Regions from separate parts of the Cupriavidus sp. 05T42 genome, predicted to be linked through region 2. Evidence: predicted binding sites of a transcription regulator. Region 2 holds the regulator's gene; the other holds the start of a gene.
What was found. Region 2 encodes NrdR, which represses ribonucleotide reductase genes. Its sites were predicted from a motif close to CACNANATNTNGTG; they were not measured.

Region 1 (6,557 bases), on a different contig from region 2:
GTTCACGGCCACGGCCGTGTCGTTCACCACCTTCAGGAACGGCACCACGCCCTGGCTCTTGCCGTTGGTGCCCTTGATGTGGGAGCCCAGCGCGCGCACGTTGGTCCAGTCGTTGCCCAGGCCGCCGGCGAACTTCGACAGCAGCGCGTTTTCCTTGAGGGCTTCGTAGATGCCTTCCAGGTCGTCCGACACCGTGGTCAGGTAGCACGACGAGAGCTGCGAGCGGCGCGTGCCCGAGTTGAACAGCGTGGGCGTGGACGACATGAAGTCGAACGACGACAGCAGCTGGTAGAACTCGATGGCGCGGGCTTCGCGGTCGCGCTCTTCCAGCGCCAGGCCCATGGCCACGCGCATGAAGAAGGCCTGCGGCATTTCGATGCGCTGCTCTTCCACGTGCAGGAAGTAGCGGTCGTACAGCGTCTGCAGGCCGAGGTAGTTGAACTGGAAGTCGCGCGAGGCGTCCAGCGCCGCGCCCAGGCGGGCCAGGTCATACGTGGCCAGCTTTTCGTCCAGCAGTTCGGCCTGAATGCCGCGGGCGATGAACTTCGGGAAGTACTCGGCGTAGCGCGAGCCCATCTCGGCCTGCGTCACTTCGCCGCCGAGGATTTCCTTGCGGATCGTGTGCAGCAGGATGCGGGCGGTGACCTGGCTGTAGTCCGGGTCCTTCTCGATCAGGGTACGCGCGGCCAGGATGGCGGAGTCGTACACCTGGCTCAGCGGCACGCCGTCGTACAGGTTCTTGAGCGTTTCCTTGAGGATCGGCTCGGCGCTCACGCCGTTGCCCAGGCCGCTGCAGGCGGTGTCGATCAGCTCGTGCAGCGCGGCCAGATCCAGCACGCGGCTCACGCCGTTGTCGTTCACGTTGAAGGCCACGCCCTGTTGCACACGCGCCACGGTCTGCGCATTGGCCTGCGCGCGCTCCTGGGTGCGCTTCTCGCGATACAGCACGTAGGCACGGGCCACTTCATGCTCGCCCGAGCGCATCAGCGCCAGTTCCACGTGGTCCTGCACGTCCTCGATATGGAAGGTGCCGCCGTTCGGCCGGCTGCGCAGCAGCGCGCGCACCACGTTCTGGGTGACCTGTTCCACGATCTCGCGCACGCGCGCGGAGGCAGCGCCCTGGCCGCCGTTCACGGCCAGGAAGGCCTTGGTCACGGCGACGGCAATCTTGTTCGGCTCGAACGCCACCACGGCCCCATTGCGGCGGATGAGCTTGTAGTCCTGATAGTTGGCGCCGGCAGCGGCGGGGGTCTGCTGCGACGTTCCGGCGGCGCCGACAACGCCCGCCGATCCCGTGTTTTGTTGTTCGTTCTGGGCCGTTTGCATGAGGTAACTCCTGTTTTAACCCTTGTAATGAAGTGACAAAGTCCCTAGCAAAATGCGCTTCAGAAGACACTCGACACCGGCCTTGCCGGGGCGAGAACCAAACTGCACAGGCGTTCATTCTGCTAGGGACTCTTGCGATACCGCCGGCCGCGTCACTACTGTGGCGCCTGCGTCGCAATCCATTGCGGCGCAGGCTTCACACCTCGGCCGGTTCCCCGGTAGTACCACTAGATATAGTGGTCACTGCGAAAAACTGGGCTAAGTATAGTGAAACGAATCGGAAAGACCAGTCTTGACAAGTCAGATGCCGGTCTGGGGACGGGGTGTGCGGCGGCGCCACATTCCCGCAAGCCGCGCTACGCCAAGGGATGGCGGCGGCCCGTGCGCCAGCGCACAAATTTTCTAAAATTTTTTAATCGTGGCGAGTCGCCGATAGGCGGCCCAAGTGTGGGGATTTCACATCGCTGTCACGCGGGCGAATGCCTGAATATGAGGCATCGTGCACAAGGGGGCGGCGGGTCAGGAACCACCCCGTCGATAAGGCAGCAGCGCTGGCGTCACATCGGCCAGTCTGGCGAATCGGTCCCAGTCGAAGTGCGGGCCGGGGTCGGTTTTGCGGCCGGGGGCGATGTCGCTGTGGCCGGCGATGCCGGTGATCGGGTAGGTCGTGCGCAGGGCGGCGACGATGCGGGCGGCGGTGTCGTATTGGCCCAGGGTGAAGGGCTGGTCGTCGGCGCCTTCGATCTCGATGCCGATGGAGAAGTCGTTGCAGCGCTGGCGGCCGCAATAGGCTGACTGGCCCGCATGCCAGGCACGTTGCGTACACGCCACAAACTGCACCAACTCGCCCTCGCGGGTGATCAGGAAGTGGGCGGAGACGCGGACGTCGCGGATCGTTTCGAAGAACGGGTGGCGGGCGGTGTCGAGCCGGTTCTGGAAGAACGCCTCGATGTCGCCCGTGCCGAACTGGCCCGGCGGCAGGCTGATGTTGTGCAGCACCACCACGTCGACGGGCATGCCCTCGGGGCGGGTGTCGAAGTTGGGCGATGGCACGCGGCGCGCGGCCGGCACCCAGCCGTCGGCGTCTGGCAGCCAGTCTGCGGCCACGTCAGCCATCGCGGCCCTCGCCTTCCGCCATCGATTCGCTGTCGTCGCGCCCTTCCCGGCCATCGCGCCCTTCGCGTTCGTCGCGGATCTCGAGTTGCTGGATGCGGTAGCGCAGCTGGCGGAAATTCAAACCCAGCAGCGGCGCGGCCGTGGTGCGATTAAAGCCGGTCTGGCGCAGCGCGCGCAGGATCAATTCGCGCTCGAGGGCCTCGAGCCGGGCCGGCAGGTCGATGGGGAACGTGACGTCGCGCAACGCATCGACCATCGGATCGATGGATGGCTGGGGCGGCGGCGGCGCCTCGGCCACGGCACCCCCCGCCTCCGGCGCCGTCAGGCTGGCCGCCGACCAGGCCGGGCTGCCCCAGGTCTCATAACCGGTCGGCGCGGTCTCCGGCACCGGCACGGGCGCGCCTTGCAGCAGGCTGGCGCGATCCACGCCGGCTTCGAGCGGCCCGAGGTCCGCCACCGCGATCTCGTCCGATTCGGCGAAGGCGTAAGCGCGTTCCAGCAGGTTTTCGAGTTCCCGCACGTTGCCGGGGAAGCGGTACGCCGCCAGCCGCGCCAGCGCCGGGCCGGACAGCCGGCGCGGGCGCGCATCGCCGTAGCGCACGGCCAGGTGTTCGAGGATGACCTGCGCCAGCACCGGAATGTCCTCGCCCCGCTCGCGCAGCGTCGGCATGCGCAGCTCCAGCACGTTCAGGCGGTAGTACAAGTCCTGGCGGAACGATCCGGCGGCGACCATCGCGGCCAGATCCTTGTGGCTCGCGCACATCACGCGCACGTCCACGGTGTCTTCCCGACTGGCGCCGATCTTGCGCACGCGTCGCTCCTGCAACGCGCGCAGCAGCTTTACCTGCATGGTCAGCGGCAGGTCCGCCACCTCGTCCAGCAGCAGCGTGCCGCCGTGCGCGGCGTGGAAGAAGCCGCCGCGCTCGGCGTCGGCGCCCGTGAACGCGCCCTTCACGTAGCCGAAGAATTCCGACTCCATCAGCGTCTCGGGAATCGCCCCGCAGTTCACGGCCACGAACGGATGCGCGGCGCGCGCGCTCACGGCGTGGATGGCGCGCGCCGCGCGCTCCTTGCCGCTGCCCGATTCGCCACTGATCACCACCGGCGCCATGCTGCGCGCCAGCCGCGACAGCGAGCGGCGCACGTCCTGCATGGCCGGGGACAGCCCCGGCAGCAGGCCGGCGGCGCGGTCGGCGGCTTCAGCGGCCTCGGCAGCCTCGGCGCTGCGCGCGCCGCCCTCCGCCGCGCCGCGCTGCTGGCGACCCAGCGCGTTCAGGATCAGGGTGCGTAGCTGGTCGAGCGACACCGGCTTGGCGATGTAGTCGAACGCCCCGGCCTTGAGGGCATCGACGGCATTGTCGGCGCTGCCGTAGGCGGTGATCACGGCCACCGGCGTGCGCTCGGGCGAGGCCGACAGTTGCCGCACGATGTCGATGCCCAGCCCGTCGCCGAGCCGCATATCGGTCAGCACCAGGCTGTAGCGGCGCTCCGCCAGTCGCAGCCGCGCCTCGGCCAGCGAGCCGGCCATCACCACGTCGTGCCCCATGCGGCGCAGCGAGATGTCCAGCAGCTCGCGCAGGTCGGCCTCATCGTCGATGACGAGAATCGGATCGGGAACGGGCGGTCTGGCGGACATGGCGTGGGGGTTGGGTTGCGGGGGGCGGCGGATCAGGCCTGGGCGGCCGTTACAACGTCGGGCGTCTCGATCCGCATCGTCAGCACGAACGCCTTGGCCGGCAGTGTATCGCGAGCGCCGGGCCCGAGCAGCCCTGTGCGATCCAGCAACGGTTCCAGCGCGATGGTGCCGTAGCGCACCTGGGCGTCATTGGCGCCGCACAGCTCGCGCGCCATGAACAGGCCCAGCCCGGTGCCCTGGGCGTTGCTGGTGAAGAACGGCTCGAACAGGCTGCGCTGCTGCTCGCGCGTGACCTCGGCGCCATCGTTCCAGACGATCAGTTCGGCATGGTGCTGATCCAGCGCATGGGCCAGCAGACGGATGGCGCCCGGCAGCCGGCTGCAATAGCGCCAGGCGTTATCGAGCAGGTTGCCGAGCACCTGCTGCAGTTGCGCGGCATCGAAGATCACCGGGCGTTGCAGGTCCACGGCGAGGCGGATGGCATTGGCGTTGATATCGGCGCGCGGGCCGCCGCGCGAGCGCATCTCCAGCCGCCAGCGTTCCACGATCTCGGGCAGCGCCTGGCCCAGCTCCACCGCGCTGTGGCCGGTGCGGGGGCGGCGCGAGAGTTGCAGCACATCGGACACCACCTGATCGAGCCGGCGCACGTTGTCGCTGATGATGCGCAGCAGCCGGGCGTCGATATTGCCCTCGCCCGCCCCGGAATCGGCCAGCAGCTCGTTGGCCTGGCTGATGGCCGCGAGCGGGTTGCGGATCTGGTGCGCCACGCTGGCCACCAGTCGGCCCATGCCGGCAAGTTTCTCCTGCTGCACCTGCTCGGCAATCCGTTCCCAGCTTTCGATGTGGACCAGCACCGTGTCGCGCATCTCGCTGCGCAGCAGCGTCTCGTCCTCGGGGCTCCAGGCCATGGCCTCGTTCTGGGCGATGGCCAGACGCAGCCGGGCCGCGCCTTCGGGCGACATGTCGTTCCAGCCGACGGTATCGAGCGCGCTCGGCGCGGTCAGCGCCCCGCCCAGCGTGGAGCGCAGCCCGGCCAGCCCCGGCAGCACGAAGCGCAGCCGCAGGCGGGTATGCAGCATCGGCCCACCCAGCGCCGACGGGCGCGACGGCAGCGGCAGTAGCTGCAGGATGCGCGGCACATCGTCATTGGTCTGGATCCAGTCGCGCAGCATTTCCATCAGCGGCTGCAGGCGCGGGATGCGGCGCAGGTCGAACAGCACCTTGTCGCGCTCGCCGGCGCGCACCTGCCCTTCCCGGATCCGCTCGTGCGGCTGCACGCCCAGCAGCACCACGGCCGCGGGGTTGGCGGCCACCACCACGCCGTTGGCGCGCACCAGCATCACGCCGTCCTGCATGTCGTTGACCATGAGCCGGTTCACCAGTTGCTGCAGGCGCAGTTCCTGCTCGCGCGCCAGCGCAATCTGCTCCTGGGCGATCTGCCGGTTGGCGAGCATGTACATCACCAGCGCGGCGATCATGAACACCAGGCCGAACAGGCCGGAACCGAGCAGGTTGGCATCGGCCTGGCGCACCAGCAGCGTCTGCACGAAGGGCTGGCCCATTACCACCAGCGCCGACACCGCCGCCGTGAACAGCGCGAACATCAGGCTGGTCAACGCCCCGGCCTCGAGCGCCGGCAGCAGGAAGATCATGGCGAGACCTTCGGCGTGGCTGCCCAGCCGGCCCACCACCGCGAAGATCCCGGCCAGCAGCGCCAGGTCGACCATCACCTGTACGCGCACGCGCACATGGAAATGGCGGCGCCACAGCGTGCCCACCAGCGTGACCATGGCGATGCAGAGGTAGGGGAGCACCACCGGCAGCGCGGCGGCCATGCGCGGATTGGCGGCGAGGGTGGCCGCGGCACCGGCGGCCACGCCAGGATCCGGCGCGGCGCGTTCCAGCGGCAGCCACACGTAGCCCACCAGCAGCAGCGCCACGGCCGCGCGGGTCCAGCAGAAATAGCGCAGCAGGCGCCAGTGGAATTCAGGCGGCTCGGGTTGGCGCCACAGCTCGACCAGCACGCGCCAGCCGTTGAAGCGGGACCAGGCCGAGCGGCGCGAGGTCATGGGCGCGCGTCGGTGTCGCCATGGCCGGACATCTCCGAGCCATCGGGCAGATGACTGCGCCGGCAGTAGTGCAGGCCGTTCCAGCCGATGGCCTCGCCACGCGGCAGGTGCACGCCGCACTGGGCGCACTGGACCATCGGCTCGGACGATGCCGCGCCTTCGGTCTTGCGCTGCGCCGGGCCAGGGCGGGCGGTCGGCTGCTCGTGCGCGTCGCGGGCGGCCGCGCGCTGGCGCAGCCACCAGATGATCGCCAGCACAACGGCCAGCAGGAGGAAGATTCTTGCCATGGGGGCGATGACGATCAGGAGATCACTAGATCAGGAGAGGCGGTGCAGCACCACTTCGATCACGAAGCGGCTGCCCACGTAGGCCAGCAGCAGGATGCCGAACGAGGCGATGACCCAGCGCAG
Region 2 (6,557 bases):
GCGGACAGCCAGTTGGGGGCCCAAAGCTTTCGCATGCTGCTCCTCAGTCGATATCAGGATTCATCGGTACGGCGGGCACAGCAACTACAGCAGGACGGGCAACGCGCCGCTTGGCGCATGGCCCGTTCTGCGTGCAATTGCACGCTGCCGGCCGCGTCAGGCAACCGTTCATGGTAGCAATGCGACCTGACGCCATCGATGAAGGTTGCATTATGTTGCAAAACATGGCAGATGAGGCGCCTAGTCCTTCGGCTTGAACGTGATCGTGAAGCTCGAAGGCGCCTTGCCGTTCTCGTCAGTCGGCAGCGGGTCGGAGCGCTGTACCGCACGCAGCACGGCGTTGTCCCAGTCCGCGTTCCCGCTGGACTTGCTCAGGCGGGCGGACAGCAGCGAGCCGTCCGGCGCCAGCGAGACCGACACCACGGCTGCCGGATTGCCGTCCACATCGCCACCGAAGTTGATGTTCGGCTTCACCTTGCGGCGCACGCGGTCGGCGTAGCCCGGCGACGCCTTGCCGCCCGAACCCGCGCCGGAGCCCGCCGCGCTGCCCACGCCACCGCCGCTGGAGGTGGCGTTGCCGCCAGCCAGGGCCTGCAGGCGCGCCAGCTCGCTCTTGCGCTGGGCGTTGGCCGCGGCTTCGCGCTTGGCCTTCGCATCGGCATCCGCCTTCGCACGGGCCTTCTCTTCGGCATCGGCGGCCTTCGCCTTCTGCTCCGCGTCAGCGCGGGCCTTGGCGTCGGACTTGGCCTTCGCGTCAGCGGCTTCCTTGCGGTCGCGCTCGGCTTGCTCCTTGCGATCCAGCTCGGCCTTCTTCTTCGCGTCTTCCTTGCGCTGCGCCTCTTCGCGCTGCTGTTGCTGGCGCAGGTCTTCCTTGCGCTGCTCTTCCTTGCGCTGGGCGTCGCGTTTTTCCTGTTCCTTGCGGGCAGCCTCGCGCTCGGCGGCCTCCTCGGCCTGCTTGCGCTTCTGGCGTTCCAGGGCGATGTCCGCGTCTTCCTCGGCCTTGCTGCGTACGGCCGGCTCTGGCTGCGGCGTCGGGCGCGGCAGCTCCACGGGGCGCGGCGGCGGGGCCTGCGTAGTGTCGGGAATTTCGTCCCACAGCTCGGCTTCGGCGCCCACCGGCGTGCTGCTCTGCCAGCGCACGCCGTAGTAGAGCACCAGCCCGAGCAGCAGGTGCATGAACAGGGCCATCACGAACGAGCGCGTGGTGCCGCGCTCCTTCACCGGCTGGTAGGGATAGGCGGCTGCCTGGGCCCGGCGCTGCGGCCGGGCTTGCGGATGACGTGACGAGAGACTGGCCACTGGATGTCGCGGTGCTTACTTGGACTTGACCATCAGGCCCACGCGCTTCACGCCGTCGGCCTTCAGTACGGACATCACGTCGAGCACCGCCTCGTACTTCACGGCACGGTCGGCGGCGATCACCACGGGCTGGTCCGGGTTCTCATTCTGGCGCTGGTGGACGAAATCCAGCAGGCCGCGCTTGTCGAGCTTGCGCTCGAAGGCGTTGCCGGCGTTGTCCTTGCCGCTCGCGGTCAGGGTGCCGTCCTCATGCACGGACACGACGATGGGCGGCGCCTTCTGCTGCGGCGTGGCCTGCGCCACGGAAGGCAGGTCGACCACGGCCGGATTCACGATGGGGGCCGCCACCATGAAGATGACGAGCAGCACGAGCATCACGTCGATGTACGGCACGACGTTGATGTCGGCGCTGGCCCGGCGGCGCGAGCCGCCGCGGCGCTGGATGGCTGCCATGGCTAGTGCTCCGAATGCGATGAATGAGGTGGATTAGCGCGTCTGGCGCTGGAGAATGTTCAGGAACTCTTCCATGAAACTCTCGAAGCGGATGGCCAGACGATCGATCTCCGTTGCATATCGGTTGTAGGCGATCACGGCCGGAATCGCCGCAAACAGACCGATGGCCGTGGCCACAAGGGCTTCGGCAATACCAGGCGCAACGGATGCAAGCGTCGCCTGCTGCACATTCGACAGGCCGCGGAAGGCGTTCATGATCCCCCACACCGTACCGAACAGGCCGATGTACGGGCTGACCGAGCCTACCGATGCCAGGAACGGCAGGTGCGACTCGAGCACATCCATCTCACGCTGGTAGGCGGCGCGCATGGCGCGGCGGGCGGCGTCGAGCAGCGCGCCGGCGTCGTTGCTGCGCTCGCGGGCCTTCAGGAACTCGCCCATGCCGGACTCGAAGATGCGTTCGAGCGCGCCGGTGTTGTGGCGGTTGTTGACGGCGCTGTTATAAAGCGCCTGGAGATCGCCACCGGCCCAGAAGTCGCGCTCGAAGATTTCCGTCTGGCTGCGCGCGGCGCGCAGCGCCAGGTGCTTGCGGAAAATATAGGTCCACGAGAAGAGGGACATCACCAGCAGCAGCGCCATGACGGCCTGTGCCAGCAGGCTGGCGTGCAGCACCAGCGAGATAATCGACAGGTCTTGCGTGACGGTCACCGGATTCATCGAGCGTTTCTTATAGTTGCGAGAACAGGAGCAGGAATCGGGGCCGGACGAAATGTGTCTTTATCGACACATCCCACCCGGATCTTGCCGCTGGCCAGCTGGAGGTCGTCGCGCCACGCTTCTTGGGCGAATTGGACCGAGGCAGGCCCCACCCGTTCAATCACGGTGCGGATTTCCAGCTGGTCGTCCAGCCGGGCGGGCGCATTGTATTCCACAGCAGTACTGCGTACCACGAAGACCACATTGGACGTATCGGCAAGGTCCTGCTGACCGATCCCGAGCGAGCGCAGCCATTCGGTCCGGGCCCGTTCAAAGAATTTCAGGTAGTTGGCGTAGAACACCACGCCGCCGGCATCCGTGTCTTCCCAGTACACGCGCAGCGGCCAGACATAGTTCGGCATGGCCGGCATTGTAACGGACCGCAACGGCCCGCCGCAGGTAAACCCGCAGGAGAAATGCAACAGCAAGTTGCGAGCCAGGCGCCGCGCGGCTTTGCGGGAAGCTGGCCCGATGCACCGCCCGCCACATCCGGCCTGCCCTGCCCCCGCGTTACCCCCTCTGGCACCGCCTTGCGGCGCGGCGCGGCCTCGCGTAAACTCTGCGGCAACCATTCCATCTTGCGCGACTGGCGAAGTCAGTGGGTACTACCACGAGGAAGCGCAAGTTATCTGGCGTGAATCACAAACGCCTGCCGCTCGCCTGGGCAGCGAATGGGAAGCAGGGTGCGCCCTGCACCGGACGACCTCTATATATAGAGGTCACTGGTGCGGGACGCCGATGCCTTCCCCGCGCGCCCTAATCGCGAAGTTCTGCGAAACCCCCGAGATGTATCCCGATTGCCTGTTCGTATCCGAAAAGTGCATCGGCATCCCTTTTTTACAGACGAGTCACGCCATGTTTGAACGCAGCCGTTTCACCATCGAGCAGATCGACCCCGAAGTCTTCGCCGCGATCCAGAAGGAAAACCAGCGCCAGGAAGACCATATCGAGCTGATCGCGTCCGAGAACTACACCTCGCCGGCCGTGATGGCCGCCCAGGGCTCGCAGCTGACCAACAAGTACGCCGAGGGCTATCCCGGCAAGCGCTACTACGGTGGCTGCGAGTACGTGGATGTGGTGGAGCAGCTGGCCATCGACCGCGTGAAGCAGCTCTTCGGCGCTGAAGCCGCCAACGTGCAGCCGAACTCGGGCTCGCAGGCCAACCAGGGCGTGTTCTTCGCCATGCTCAAGCCGGGCGACACCATCATGGGCATGAGCCTGGCCGAAGGCGGTCACCTGACCCACGGCATGGCCCTGAACATGAGCGGCAAGTGGTTCAACGTGGTCAGCTACGGCCTGAACGCCCAGGAAGACATCGACTACGACGCGCTGGAGAAGCTGGCCCACGAGAAGAAGCCGAAGATGATCATCGCCGGCGCCTCGGCCTTCGCCCTGCGCATCGACTTCGAGCGGATCGCCAAGGTGGCCAAGGATGTTGGCGCCTACTTCATGGTGGACATGGCCCACTACGCCGGCCTGATCGCCGCCGGCGTGTACCCGAACCCGGTGCCGCACGCTGACTTCGTGACCACGACCACCCACAAGAGCCTGCGCGGCCCGCGTGGTGGCGTGATCCTGATGAAGGCCGAGCACGAGAAGGCCATCAACTCGGCCATCTTCCCGGGGATCCAGGGCGGCCCGCTGATGCACGTGATCGCTGGCAAGGCCGTCGCCTTCAAGGAAGCGCTGACGCCGGAGTTCAAGGCCTACCAGCAACAGGTGGTGAAGAACGCCGCCGTGCTGGCCGAGACCCTGATCGCGCGCGGCCTGCGCATCGTGTCCGGCAAGACCGAGAGCCACGTGATGCTGGTGGACCTGCGCGCCAAGCAGATCACCGGCAAGGAAGCCGAGAAGATCCTCGGCGACGCCCATATCACGGTGAACAAGAACGCCATCCCGAACGATCCGGAAAAGCCGTTCGTGACCTCGGGCGTGCGCCTGGGCTCGCCGGCCATGACCACGCGCGGCTTCAAGGAAGACGAAGCCCGCCAGGTGGGCAACCTGATCGCCGACGTGCTGGACAACCCGCACGACGAAGCCAATATCGCCAAGGTGCGCGAGCAGGTCTCCGCCCTGACCCGCCGCTTCCCGGTCTACGGCTGATATCCGGCCCACAACCGGCATCGCGCCTATCTATATAGTGCGCGTGACGAACGGCGCTGCCCCGGCAGCGCCGTTTTACCTTTTGCACACCGCGAGCGATAATGCGGCCCGGCATATATCTTCAGGTGGTCCGGCATGAAATGCCCCTTCTGCGGTCATTCCAACACCCAGGTGCTTGACAGTCGCGTCTCCGAGGACGGCGACACGGTGCGCCGCCGCCGGCGTTGCGAAGCCTGCGACCGCCGCTTCACCACCTACGAGCGCATCGAGCTCTTCTTCCCCGCCATCGTCAAGAAAAACGGCTCCCGCGTGGACTACACGCGCGGCAAGCTCAAGGACTCCATGCGGCTGGCCCTGCGCAAGCGGCCGGTGTCCGCCGAGGCCATCGACCAGGCCATTACCCGGATCGAAGAAAAACTGCTGGCGCTGGGCGAGAAAGAGATCGCCAGCAGCCAGGTGGGCGAACTGGTTATGCGCGAATTGCGCAAACTCGACAAAATTGCCTATATCCGCTTTGCTTCCGTTTATCGCAGTTTTGAAGATGTGTCGGAATTTCGCGACGTACTCGACGAGTTTTCCCCGCCTACCCCACGAAAGGGGTAGCTACTTCGTAAAAAAAGCTGTCTAATCTGCACTGACCTCCTTCGGGTAAGGAGGCCGGATGGCGAGCGCGTGCACGGCGTAAACGGGGCCCAACAGAGGCTCCGGCGCAGCAAAACTCCAACGCGCCGCCCGTAGAAAAGCAAAAGAACAGTTCGATTTTTTGGACGGGAGTCACAAATGGGTCAGTCACGCCGCCGGGGGGCGGCCGGCTTCACCATGCTCGAAGCATTGGTAGCGATCGTCGTTCTGGCGTTCGGCGTGCTCGGCGTGGCCAATCTGCTCATCAAGTCTTTCCGCTTCGCGCAACAGTCGTCCTACGACGTTGTTGCGCTTCAGCTCGCCAATGACATGGCGGACCGCATGCGGGCGAGCGTCGATGAGGCCAACAAAAACAACTACCTTTTCGACACGAAGACCGGCACGCCGAATATCGCGGACAGCGGCAACCTGTTCCGCACGGCCTGCACTGGCGCATCAGCCGCATGCGCGCCCCTCACCGCGAATTTCGACAAGGCTGACTGGGCGCGCCGCGTCCAGACCAGCCTGCCAAACGGCCGCGCGGTCATCTGCCGCGACTCGACCACGTTCCAGCTCAACACCGGTTACCAGTGGGGCTGCACCCAGACCGCCGGTGGCAATGGCTCTCCAAGCGATACGCCGATCGTCATCAAGGTAGGCTGGACCTCCCGTTTCACCGATCGCGCCGGCGCTGATCTCGCTACAGGCACCACCATGGCCGACTCCGCCGCAGCGAATGGCGATGCGACGCCCATGGTCGTCGTGGTCGTCAACCCCGGAGTCAACAACTGATGCCCCGCCACTCTGACTCCCGCCGCCTGCGGCAGCCGGCCGCGGGCTATACCCTCATCGAACTGATGGTGACGCTGGTCATCAGCATGCTGGTGTTGATTGCCGGCCTGTCGTTCTACCTGATGAGCCGCAACAGCTACGCCACGATCGACGACAACGCGAACCTGGAAGAGCGTGGGCAATTCGCAATCTCGGTAATGTCCCGTGTGCTGCGGCAAGCGTCTTATGTGCCGCCAGGCCCCTCGGGCGGCGCGATGGTGATTACGGACCAGATGATCTTCGGACGCGAATCGTGCTCCACGCCGGGGGACGGCGAAGATCTGGTTTGCAACGGAGGCGCGTCAGTCAATGGCAGCGACATGTTCATGGTGCGCTACTACGGGTCCGGGGTTCCCGGAAACCCCCGCACGCCCGACGAATCGATTGTCGATTGCTCAGGCCAGGGCGTGGCGGGCTACACCGAGGGCGATGTAACGCTCGCGGCCAGCCAGCGCGGCTTGTCCGTTTTCTTCGTCGCTAACAACGCAGCAGGC

Region 1: a site for NrdR is predicted at 1,552-1,565, ahead of AC1EJR_RS15860 (ribonucleoside-diphosphate reductase subunit alpha). Genes of this name have one in related genera too.

What each region holds. Positions count from the first base shown of each region.
Region 1 covers NZ_JBFTLH010000010.1:121,127-127,683, forward strand. Annotated here, with positions in the region: gene AC1EJR_RS15860 (ribonucleoside-diphosphate reductase subunit alpha) at 1-1,326, opposite strand, end outside; gene ampD (1,6-anhydro-N-acetylmuramyl-L-alanine amidase AmpD) at 1,846-2,442, opposite strand; gene AC1EJR_RS15870 (sigma-54-dependent transcriptional regulator) at 2,435-4,078, opposite strand; gene AC1EJR_RS15875 (sensor histidine kinase) at 4,111-6,147, opposite strand; gene AC1EJR_RS15880 (PP0621 family protein) at 6,144-6,434, opposite strand; gene AC1EJR_RS15885 (cytochrome C assembly family protein) at 6,465-6,557, opposite strand, start outside.
Region 2 covers NZ_JBFTLH010000002.1:172,601-179,157, reverse strand. Annotated here, with positions in the region: gene tolB (Tol-Pal system beta propeller repeat protein TolB) at 1-35, opposite strand, end outside; gene tolA (cell envelope integrity protein TolA) at 241-1,299, opposite strand; gene tolR (protein TolR) at 1,315-1,752, opposite strand; gene tolQ (protein TolQ) at 1,786-2,469, opposite strand; gene ybgC (tol-pal system-associated acyl-CoA thioesterase) at 2,466-2,870, opposite strand; ZMP/ZTP riboswitch at 3,081-3,181, shown strand; gene glyA (serine hydroxymethyltransferase) at 3,364-4,611, shown strand; gene nrdR (transcriptional regulator NrdR) at 4,747-5,214, shown strand; gene pilV (type IV pilus modification protein PilV) at 5,392-6,024, shown strand; gene AC1EJR_RS02855 (PilW family protein) at 6,024-6,557, shown strand, end outside.